One region of the Vibrio sp. 1401 genome, then DNA from elsewhere that is predicted to be linked to it. Evidence: predicted binding sites of a transcription regulator. Region 1 holds the regulator's gene; each other region holds the start of a gene.
The links. The regulator MetJ, encoded in region 1, represses methionine synthesis genes. The targets are predictions, from matches to a motif close to TTAGACNTNTANANGTCTAA.
Positions count from the first base shown of each region.

Region 2: the regulator MetJ is predicted to act here: its motif matches at 1,380-1,399, upstream of metH (methionine synthase).
Region 3: the regulator MetJ is predicted to act here: its motif matches at 1,808-1,827, upstream of metN (methionine ABC transporter ATP-binding protein MetN).

Region 1 is NZ_JAWOWF010000038.1:1,091-4,380, forward strand. Features, by position in the region: gene bfr (bacterioferritin) at 1-96, shown strand, start outside; gene R7Z77_RS17450 (malic enzyme-like NAD(P)-binding protein) at 303-1,580, shown strand; gene metJ (met regulon transcriptional regulator MetJ) at 1,693-2,013, opposite strand; gene R7Z77_RS17460 (O-succinylhomoserine (thiol)-lyase) at 2,239-3,290, shown strand, end outside.
Region 2 is NZ_JAWOWF010000067.1:886-4,175, forward strand. Features, by position in the region: gene R7Z77_RS22325 (cation:proton antiporter) at 1-1,256, opposite strand, end outside; gene metH (methionine synthase) at 1,448-3,290, shown strand, end outside.
Region 3 is NZ_JAWOWF010000006.1:146,106-149,395, reverse strand. Features, by position in the region: gene treR (trehalose operon repressor TreR) at 40-987, opposite strand; gene gmhB (D-glycero-beta-D-manno-heptose 1,7-bisphosphate 7-phosphatase) at 1,062-1,613, opposite strand; gene metN (methionine ABC transporter ATP-binding protein MetN) at 1,955-2,989, shown strand; gene R7Z77_RS05545 (methionine ABC transporter permease) at 2,979-3,290, shown strand, end outside.

The sequences.
Region 1 (3,290 bases):
GAAGAACATGTTGATTGGCTAGAGACGCAACTTGGCTTGATTGAAATGTCTGGTATTGAGAATTATCTCCAAGCGCAATACGTGGACGAAGAGTAACGATACTTTCTAATTTTGCATACTCCAATAATAGTAAGAAGAAAGAGCACCTGACTCGAAAATCGGGTGCTTAACCCCGTTATCTGGTCTAATCTCTTTTATTATCGGCTTTTTAAGGATATTGCTCGCAATCTTGCCTATGAAGTTTGATTTCTATCCGATAGAATTTATGCCCCCTTACCTAAAAATAAAAAAGAGAAACGTCCATGTCTGAAGACAACCACCAAGCAGCCACTCCAGAAGAAGAACATCGCCAAAAAGCATTGGATTACCATGCTTATCCAACTCCAGGAAAGATTGCTGTCGAACTGACAAAGCCTGCGGAAACGGCGGGTGATCTTGCCCTTGCATATAGCCCTGGTGTTGCAGAGCCAGTGCGTGAAATCGCACAAAACCCGGATAACGTGTACAAGTACACTGCAAAAGGGAACATGGTTGCTGTTATTTCTAACGGTACCGCTATTCTAGGTCTAGGTAACCTAGGTCCACTTGCATCTAAGCCAGTGATGGAAGGTAAAGCGTTACTGTTTAAGCGTTTTGCAGGTCTTGACTCTATTGATATTGAAGTTAAGCACCGCACGATCGATGAATTTGTTGATACTGTTGCGAGCATTGCAGACACTTTTGGCGGTATCAACCTTGAAGATATTAAAGCACCAGACTGTTTTGAGATTGAAAAGCGTCTGATTGAACGTTGTGATGTACCAGTATTCCACGATGATCAACATGGTACTGCTATTGTAACGGCAGCGGGTATGCTGAATGCAATCGAACTTCAAGGTAAGAAACTTGAAGATTCAACAATTGTTTGTCTTGGCGCTGGCGCTGCCGCTGTAGCGTGTATGGAGCTTCTGATCAAATGCGGCGCAATGCGCGAAAAAATCTACATGCTAGATCGCAAAGGTGTGATTCACACTCGTCGTGATGATCTTAATGAATATAAGCAGCTATTTGCGAACAATACAGATAAGCGCACACTAGAAGACGTGATTGAAGGTGCAGATCTGTTCCTAGGTGTATCTGGTCCAAACCTATTGCCAGCGGAAGCGTTGAAGTTGATGGCAGATAAGCCAATCGTATTCGCATGTTCTAACCCGGATCCTGAAATCAAGCCGGAACTTGCTCACGCAGTTCGTGATGACTTGATCATGGGTACTGGCCGTAGTGATTATCCTAACCAAGTTAACAACGTATTGTGTTTCCCATTCATTTTCCGCGGTGCTCTTGATGTGCGTGCAAGTGAAATCAATGATGAAATGAAACTTGCAGCCGTTGAGGCGATTCGTGAGCTAGCAAAAGAGCCTGTACCTGAAGCCGTATTGAAGGCTGCAGGTGTTGATAAGCTAGAGTTTGGTGCGGACTATATTATTCCAAAACCAATGGATTCACGTTTGCTACCACGTGTTGCAAAAGCGGTTGCTCAGGCGGCGGTTAATTCAGGTGTAGCTCGTATCGAGATGCCTGAAAGCTACATGGCAGAGTAATATATCTTTCAGATGTGATACACAAAAATGGGACGCTATTGCGTCCCATTTTTTATGTCATTCATTTGGCTCGAGGCAAGAGTTATTACCTGAAACCTCTTATCAGGCTTTTTTATTCTTCGTCGAATGACTCAAATTCGATGCCCATTTCCGTCATCAGCGCTTTTACTTCTGTTGGAATATCATCAGGACGGTCTTTACGAAGGTCTTCATCTGTCGGAAGTGGCTGACCTGTGTACGCGTGCAAAAATGCCTCGCATAGCAATTCGCTATTGGTTGCATGGCGTAAGTTATTGATCTGACGGCGAGTACGCTCATCAGTTAGCACCTTTAAAACTTTTAGCGGGATAGAGACGGTAATTTTTTTTACTTGTTCGCTTTTTTTGCCGTGCTCTGCATATGGGCTAATGTATTCGCCATTCCAGTCAGCCATTGCACACCTTCATTTATGTAATCGGTTAAAAATAATTTAGGTGCTGATTTTAGCTGCATTTACCGCCATAAGCAAAGACATATAGACGTCTAGAAGTGTTGACGTCTCATTTTTTGACGAGTAAAGTGAACATAACAGCAAAGGAAGCGTGTTGATCACTTTATGTTACTCATTAGATATAGCGCATTCCTATTTAGAAGTCATTACCCGTGAAAGGATACACCCATGAGCACTCGCAAACCTGCGACCATTGCAGTACGCACTGGTATTGAATCAGACAGCCAATATCATGCTGTCGTTCCACCTATTTATCTTTCCACTAACTATGGTTTTCCTGCTTTTGGTGAAGTGCCCAAGTATGATTACACACGATCTGGTAATCCAAACCGCGGACTGTTGGAAAGTGCGCTATCTGAACTCGAGTCTGGAAAAGGAGCGGTTGTTACTAACTGCGGTACGTCGGCATTAAATTTATGGGTTTCCGCTTTTCTCGGCCCAGATGATCTCATTATTGCTCCTCACGATTGTTATGGTGGTACCTATCGTCTTTTTAATACCCGAGCTAATAAAGGCGATTTTAAGGTTCAGTTTGTCGATCAATCAGACGAACAGGCTTTAGATGCTGCATTGGCACAAAAACCAAAACTCATTTTGCTAGAAACTCCGTCAAACCCTCTGGTTCGCGTAGTGGATATTGCAGCTACTTGTGAAAAAGCGAAACAAGTCGGCGCGTTAGTTGCGGTGGACAATACCTTTTTGACACCCGTGTACCAAAAACCTTTAGAGCTAGGTGCGGATTTTGTTATCCACTCCACAACAAAGTACATCAACGGTCATTCGGACGTAATTGGTGGGGTAATCATCACCAACACAGAAGCGCATGCAGAAGAGCTTGCATGGTGGGGCAATTGTATTGGTGCAACGGGCACACCTTTCGATAGTTACATGACACTGCGAGGTATTCGTACGCTTGGTGCTCGTATGAAAGTACATGAAGAGAGCTCACAGCAGGTACTGGCTTACCTACAGAAACAAGCGTTAGTTAAAACTATCTATCATCCAAGCCTGCCGGAACATCCAGGTCACGACATTGCTAAAAAGCAGCAAACGGGCTTTGGCTCTATGTTGAGTTTTGAGTTTGCTGGTTCGTTTGAGCAGTTAAAGGTGTTTGTGAAAGAGCTCCAACTGTTTTCATTAGCTGAATCATTAGGTGGTGTAGAAAGTTTGATTTGCCACCCGGCATCCATGACTCACCGTGCAATGGGTGAGGAGGCACT
Region 2 (3,290 bases), on a different contig from region 1:
TTTGCTTTTTCAATCATTGGGGTGATTGTTGAGCCTTGAATGAGGATAGAGAAAACAACGACGGAGTAGGTCATCACAAGAATAATCTCTTTTACATCGATTAACTTATCTTGAATCACCCAAATACCAGATGGAATGGAAAGTGCCATTGCCAATGCAAGGCCCCCGCGTAAACCGCCCCACGTCAAAATACGCACTGACCATGGATTATATTTTCTGTAACGTTTAAAGCCTATGTAAGAAAGAAATACACTTAGATAGCGAGCTGCTAGTACAAGAGGGACTGAAATAGCCATCATGATCCAGTCTTCTTTGTGGAATTCAAATAGCAGCATCGACATACCGATCAGTAGGAATAACACGCCATTCAAGAATTCATCAACAAGCTCCCAAAAATGGTCAAGGTGATCTTCACTCTCTTTTGAAAAGCCAATAAAGCGTGTCCAGTTGCCAATCATAATACCGGATACAACCATTGCGAGTGGGCCTGATACATGGATGTATTCAGCAAATGCGTAACCTGCCGTTGGGACACCAATGGTAAGTAACAATTCCATTGAGTGATCATCGGTGGCACTGATCAAGTAGTGGAATAGCAAACCGAGGACTAAACCATATGTGATACCACCGATAGCTTCTTGGATGAAGAGTAAGGTGACACTACCTACAGTTGGTGCCTCAGTGCCAAACGCAATCGTAAATAGAGTGACGAAGATAACCAAACCGAAGCCATCATTGAAGAGCGATTCTCCTTCAATCTGAGTGGAGATACGTTTGGGAGCATCGAGTTTTTTAACAATAGCCAATACAGCGATTGGGTCAGTTGGCGATATTAGAGCACCAAATAGTAAGCAGTAGACCAAATCAAATTGGATGCCAATTAACTGACAAAACCCATACAGCGCAAATCCAATAAAGAACGTGGAAAACAGTGTGGCTCCAAGAGCTAAAACAGTGATCTCCCACTTTTGATCTTTAAGGTTCGGGAGTTTGATGCCTAGTCCACCAGCAAATAGTAAGAAGCCAAGAATGCCTTTGAGCAAGAAATCTTCGAAGTTAATCCTTGTGACCGTCTCCGTCGCAATTTCGGTGAGATGGAACCAGTTGTTTTGACCCGCAATTAAGATTAGAAGTGAAAGCACCATTGAACCTGCGGTAATCGCAATGGTGGTTTGCATCTTTCCTATCTTGCTGTTTACAAAAGCAATTAGCATCGCAGCTGCGGATAGAAAACATAAAGTATGATAGACCGACATAGAGCTCTCTATTTGTAACATTTTATGAATGGAATTCTCGGCTGATGCTGCTTAAATAGCAAACATTTTTTCGTGATTATTTTGTAAGTTAAGAAGGAGATAAAATAATCATTAATTCCACGTTTAGACGTCTAGACTCCTGAAGTTTGTGTGATAGGATGGAAAGATAACTAAAGGAATGAGGCTGTACTGTGGGAAGTAACGTAAGACAACAGATTGAAGCTCAATTGAAGCAACGTATTCTTTTGATTGATGGTGGTATGGGAACCATGATTCAAGGGTACAAACTTGAAGAGCAAGACTATCGAGGAACGCGCTTTGCGGATTGGCATTGTGATCTAAAAGGTAACAACGACCTGTTGGTTCTAAGTCAGCCTCAACTTATCAAGGAAATTCACGCTGCATATTTAGAAGCGGGTGCAGATATTCTTGAGACCAACACTTTTAACGCAACAACCATTGCGATGGCTGACTACGAGATGGAAAGCCTAAGTGAAGAAATTAACTTTGCAGCTGCCAAGCTTGCACGTGAAGTTGCAGACGAATGGACCGCAAAAACACCCGATAAACCACGTTATGTCGCAGGGGTTTTAGGGCCGACAAACCGAACTTGTTCTATTTCTCCTGATGTAAATGACCCCGGATATCGAAATGTTTCTTTCGACGAGTTAGTTGAGGCTTACTCTGAATCGACTCGAGCGCTTATTAAAGGTGGTTCAGACCTTATTCTTATCGAGACCATCTTCGATACGCTTAACGCTAAGGCTTGTTCATTTGCTGTTGAAAGTGTGTTTGAAGAGATGAGTATTGAGTTACCTGTGATGATCTCGGGGACTATTACTGATGCTTCCGGTCGGACATTATCCGGTCAAACCACAGAAGCGTTTTACAACTCATTACGTCATGTTAAACCGATTTCGTTTGGTTTGAACTGTGCACTTGGTCCAGATGAGCTGCGTCCTTATGTTGAAGAGCTCTCTCGTATATCAGAATCTTTTGTTTCCGCTCACCCAAATGCTGGGCTTCCGAATGCATTCGGCGAATACGATTTGTCGCCAGAAGATATGGCTAAGCATGTTAAAGAGTGGGCTCAAAGTGGCTTTTTAAACTTGATTGGTGGGTGTTGTGGTACAACTCCTGAGCACATTCGCCAAATGGCACTCGCGGTTGAAAATATCGCCCCTCGTCAATTACCTGAACTTCCCGTTGCTTGTCGCTTGTCTGGCCTAGAGCCACTCGCTATTGATAAAGACTCTTTATTTATCAATGTCGGTGAGCGTACGAATGTAACCGGTTCTGCGCGTTTTAAGCGCTTAATTAAAGAAGAGCTGTACGATGAAGCGCTCGATGTGGCTCGTCAACAAGTTGAAAATGGCGCTCAAATTATCGATATCAACATGGATGAAGGCATGTTGGATGCACAAGCTTGTATGGTTCGCTTTTTAAACCTTTGTGCGTCAGAACCTGAAATCTCAAAAGTACCAATCATGGTTGACTCTTCCAAGTGGGAGGTTATTGAAGCCGGTCTTAAGTGCATCCAAGGCAAAGGCATTGTTAACTCGATCTCTCTCAAAGAAGGCAAAGAGAAATTCGTTGAACAAGCTAAGTTGATCCGCCGTTACGGTGCGGCTGTGATTGTGATGGCGTTTGATGAGATTGGGCAAGCAGATACACGTGAGCGCAAAGTAGAAATTTGTACCAACGCTTACCGAATTCTTGTTGATGAAGTGGGCTTTCCACCAGAAGACATCATTTTTGACCCAAACATTTTTGCCATTGCTACGGGGATCGAGGAGCATAATAACTACGCGGTGGATTTCATTGAAGCCGTTGGCGATATCAAACGTGATTTACCACATGCGATGATATCTGGTGGTGTTTCTAACGTCTCATTCTCTTTCCGTGGCAATAACTATGTACGTGAAGCGATTCACGCGGTGTTCCTCTACCACTGTTTTAAAAATGGTATGGATATGGGGATTGTGAATGCGGGTCAGTTAGAAATCTACGATAACGTGCCTGAAAAATTGCGTG
Region 3 (3,290 bases), on a different contig from region 1:
ATCACAGTATAATTTTAGAGCAGATCGTTTTAGTGTGGATTAACAAACGATAGGCTGTTGAGTAAAGTGAACCACTTCCTCATCGCCATTTAATTGATTGATCAGCATGTTAGCGGACTTCTCACCTGCAAGGGTATAACCTGGATCGACACTAAATACTTTAGGGAAAAGGAAAGAGAGCAATTCATTACCACCAACACCTGTCACAACCACGTCTTCACGGCCTAACTCTTGAAGACGCTTAATCACGCCCAACGCGATAGTGTCACTGGCGCACACGATGGCCTGAGTATCAGATTGAAGGACTTTGTCTACCAACTGATAAGCACTTTCATGGCTCAACTTACCCGTTTGGAAACAAGGTGCAATTTGCTTGCGTTGACACCAAGCTTTATAAGCATTTAGACGAGCTAAGCCAGTGGTTTTGTCTTCAGGATCAACACCAATATAAGCAATGCGAGATAAAGATTGCTGCTCAAGGTGAGACAAAGCCATGTCTATCACACCTTGGTTATCGTAGTTGATCGAGGAAACCATTTGCGTGTCCATCGCGATCACGACGATACGATTCCCCCACGCCGCCAATGCTCGCTCATCACATCCAGTAAAACCAAACACGATCACCCCATCGACGTTGCGACGTCTAAGCACATCCAAATGCTCATTGGTTTTATCGCGATCGAATTGGCTCTCCATGATCACCGCATCATAACCAGCGGAATACAAAGCATTGAGCATGGTACCAACGGCGCGATTTTCTGATGGTGAATCTAAACGGGAGATGATAACCCCAATAACCTTTTGACTGCCACCACGCATCGACTGCGCCGACTTTGATGGGACGTAGCCTGATTCACGAATGATTTGCTCTACCTTCTCACGCGTTTGCGGTTTCACTTTTGGATCGTTAGTAAGCACACGGCTTACTGTCGATTTGCCCACGCCTGCCAATTTTGCGATATCAAGAATGGTGAGTTTTTTGCTCATAAGTGTTCAGACTAAAAGAAGGAATCAAACAAAAGGGAAGCAGTGGCTTCCCTTAACTCAGTCAGTAATGAAGATTACTTGTTTAAGTACGCAGGCACATCTGCAATGCTATCTAATACTACCGTTGCAATGGCTTCGCCCTGTTCTGTTACTGGCTTACCAGTGCGAACCAAAATCTTAGTGCCAACGCCTGCCGCTTCTGCTGCCATCATGTCTTCAGCTTTATCGCCGATCATCACAGATTTCTCCATGTCGATCTTCAAGAAGTCACGCGCAGAAATGAACATGCCTGGTTTTGGCTTACGGCACTCACAATCTTGCTTGTACTCGCCAATGCCATGTTCTGGATGATGTGGACAGTAATAGATACCATCGAACTCAACACCATTATCAGCAAAGTTCCAATCCATCCATTGAGTCAGAGACAAGAAACGGTCTTCACTGAATTTACCGCGTGCGATGCCCGATTGATTCGTCACTAACACTAGAAGGTAGCCTTTATCTTTTAGCGCTTTCGTCGCTTCAAATACACCATCAATGTACTCAAAATCATGTTCGTCATGAACGTAGCCGTGGTCAACGTTTATCACGCCATCACGATCGATAAAAACAGCAGGTTTTGCCAAAACGTATTTCTCTATTAACTCGGTTTAATCAGATTATTACATACCTTATAAACTTCAACACTATCTAATTCATTCTAGGCCTCGACAAAACGGTTGATTTGTTGGGCAAGAATCGGTAAATCTGAGGGTGCCCTGCCGTCTACCTCCTGCTTTCTATCTATACATCTCCGTTTCGAAACAGAACATCCATACATTTAGACGTCTAGACGTAAAAATATCTATTGACTTCATTCTGCTTAACCCATAGCATCAACTGAAAATTGAGATAAAGCTCAACATTAAGTTCTGTCAAAGGCCGTTTTTGACAGCGAAGTTCCCCGTATCTTTGGGCAGGTTGAAACATGATAGAAATAAAAAACGTCAATAAAGTGTTCTACCAAGGCAGTAAGGAAATCCTTGCCCTGAAAGACATTAACCTACACATCGACAAAGGCACCATCTTTGGTGTTATCGGTTCATCTGGTGCTGGTAAAAGTACGCTGATCCGCTGCGTAAACATGTTAGAAGCGCCGACCTCTGGTTCCATCATCGTTGATGGTGTAGATCTAACCAAACTCAGCAAAAAGCAACTAGTCGAAACACGCCGTAACATTGGCATGATCTTCCAGCACTTTAACCTGCTTTCGTCTCGTACTGTGTTTGATAATGTGGCATTGCCCCTAGAACTGGCAGGTAAAGACAAATCGCAAATCACAACAAAAGTAACTGAGTTGCTAAAGCTTGTAGGCTTAGCCGACAAACACGAGAGCTACCCATCTAACTTAAGTGGCGGCCAAAAACAGCGTGTGGCAATTGCTCGTGCATTGGCATCCGATCCTAGCGTGCTGCTTTGTGATGAGGCCACTAGCGCACTAGACCCAGCAACAACTCAATCTATCCTTGAGTTATTGAAAGAGATCAACCGCAAACTCAACATCACGATTTTACTTATCACTCACGAAATGGAAGTCGTAAAAAGCATCTGTCACGAAGTAGCAATCATCGGTGGTGGTGAGCTGGTGGAAAAAGGCACCGTTGGCGATATTTTTGCGCACCCTAAGACAGAGCTAGCGCACCAATTCATTCGCTCAACGCTGGATCTTTCCATTCCTGAAGATTACCAAGCACGTCTGCAAGCAGAACGTGTTGATGGCAGCTATCCGTTGGTTCGCTTAGAGTTTACTGGCGCAACCGTCGATGCACCGTTAATGTCGCAAATTTCTCGTAAATACAATATTGATGTGAGTATTTTGAGTTCCGACCTTGATTACGCTGGTGGCGTGAAATTCGGCATGATGGTCGCAGAGCTATTTGGTAACGAAGAAGATGACAACGCAGCTCTTGAATACCTGCGTAAGCACAACGTAAAAGTAGAGGTACTTGGTTATGTCCTTTAATACGATTTCTGAATGGCTGAGTTTAAACAGCAAACTACTTTTAGGTGCAACGTGGGAAACGCTTTACATGGTTGCGGTTGCCGGATTAGTCGGCTTTGCTGTGGGTATTCCATTAGGCGTAATCCTCCATATTACTAAGAAAGGCGGCCTACTTGAAAACACCAAACTAAATAGCGGCTTAGGCGCTATCGTTAACATTGGTCGTTCAGTGCCATTCCTCGTACTGATGGTTGCGATTATTCCAGTGACAAAAATGCTGGTTGGAACCTTTATCGGTACAACCGCAGCAATCGTCCCACTG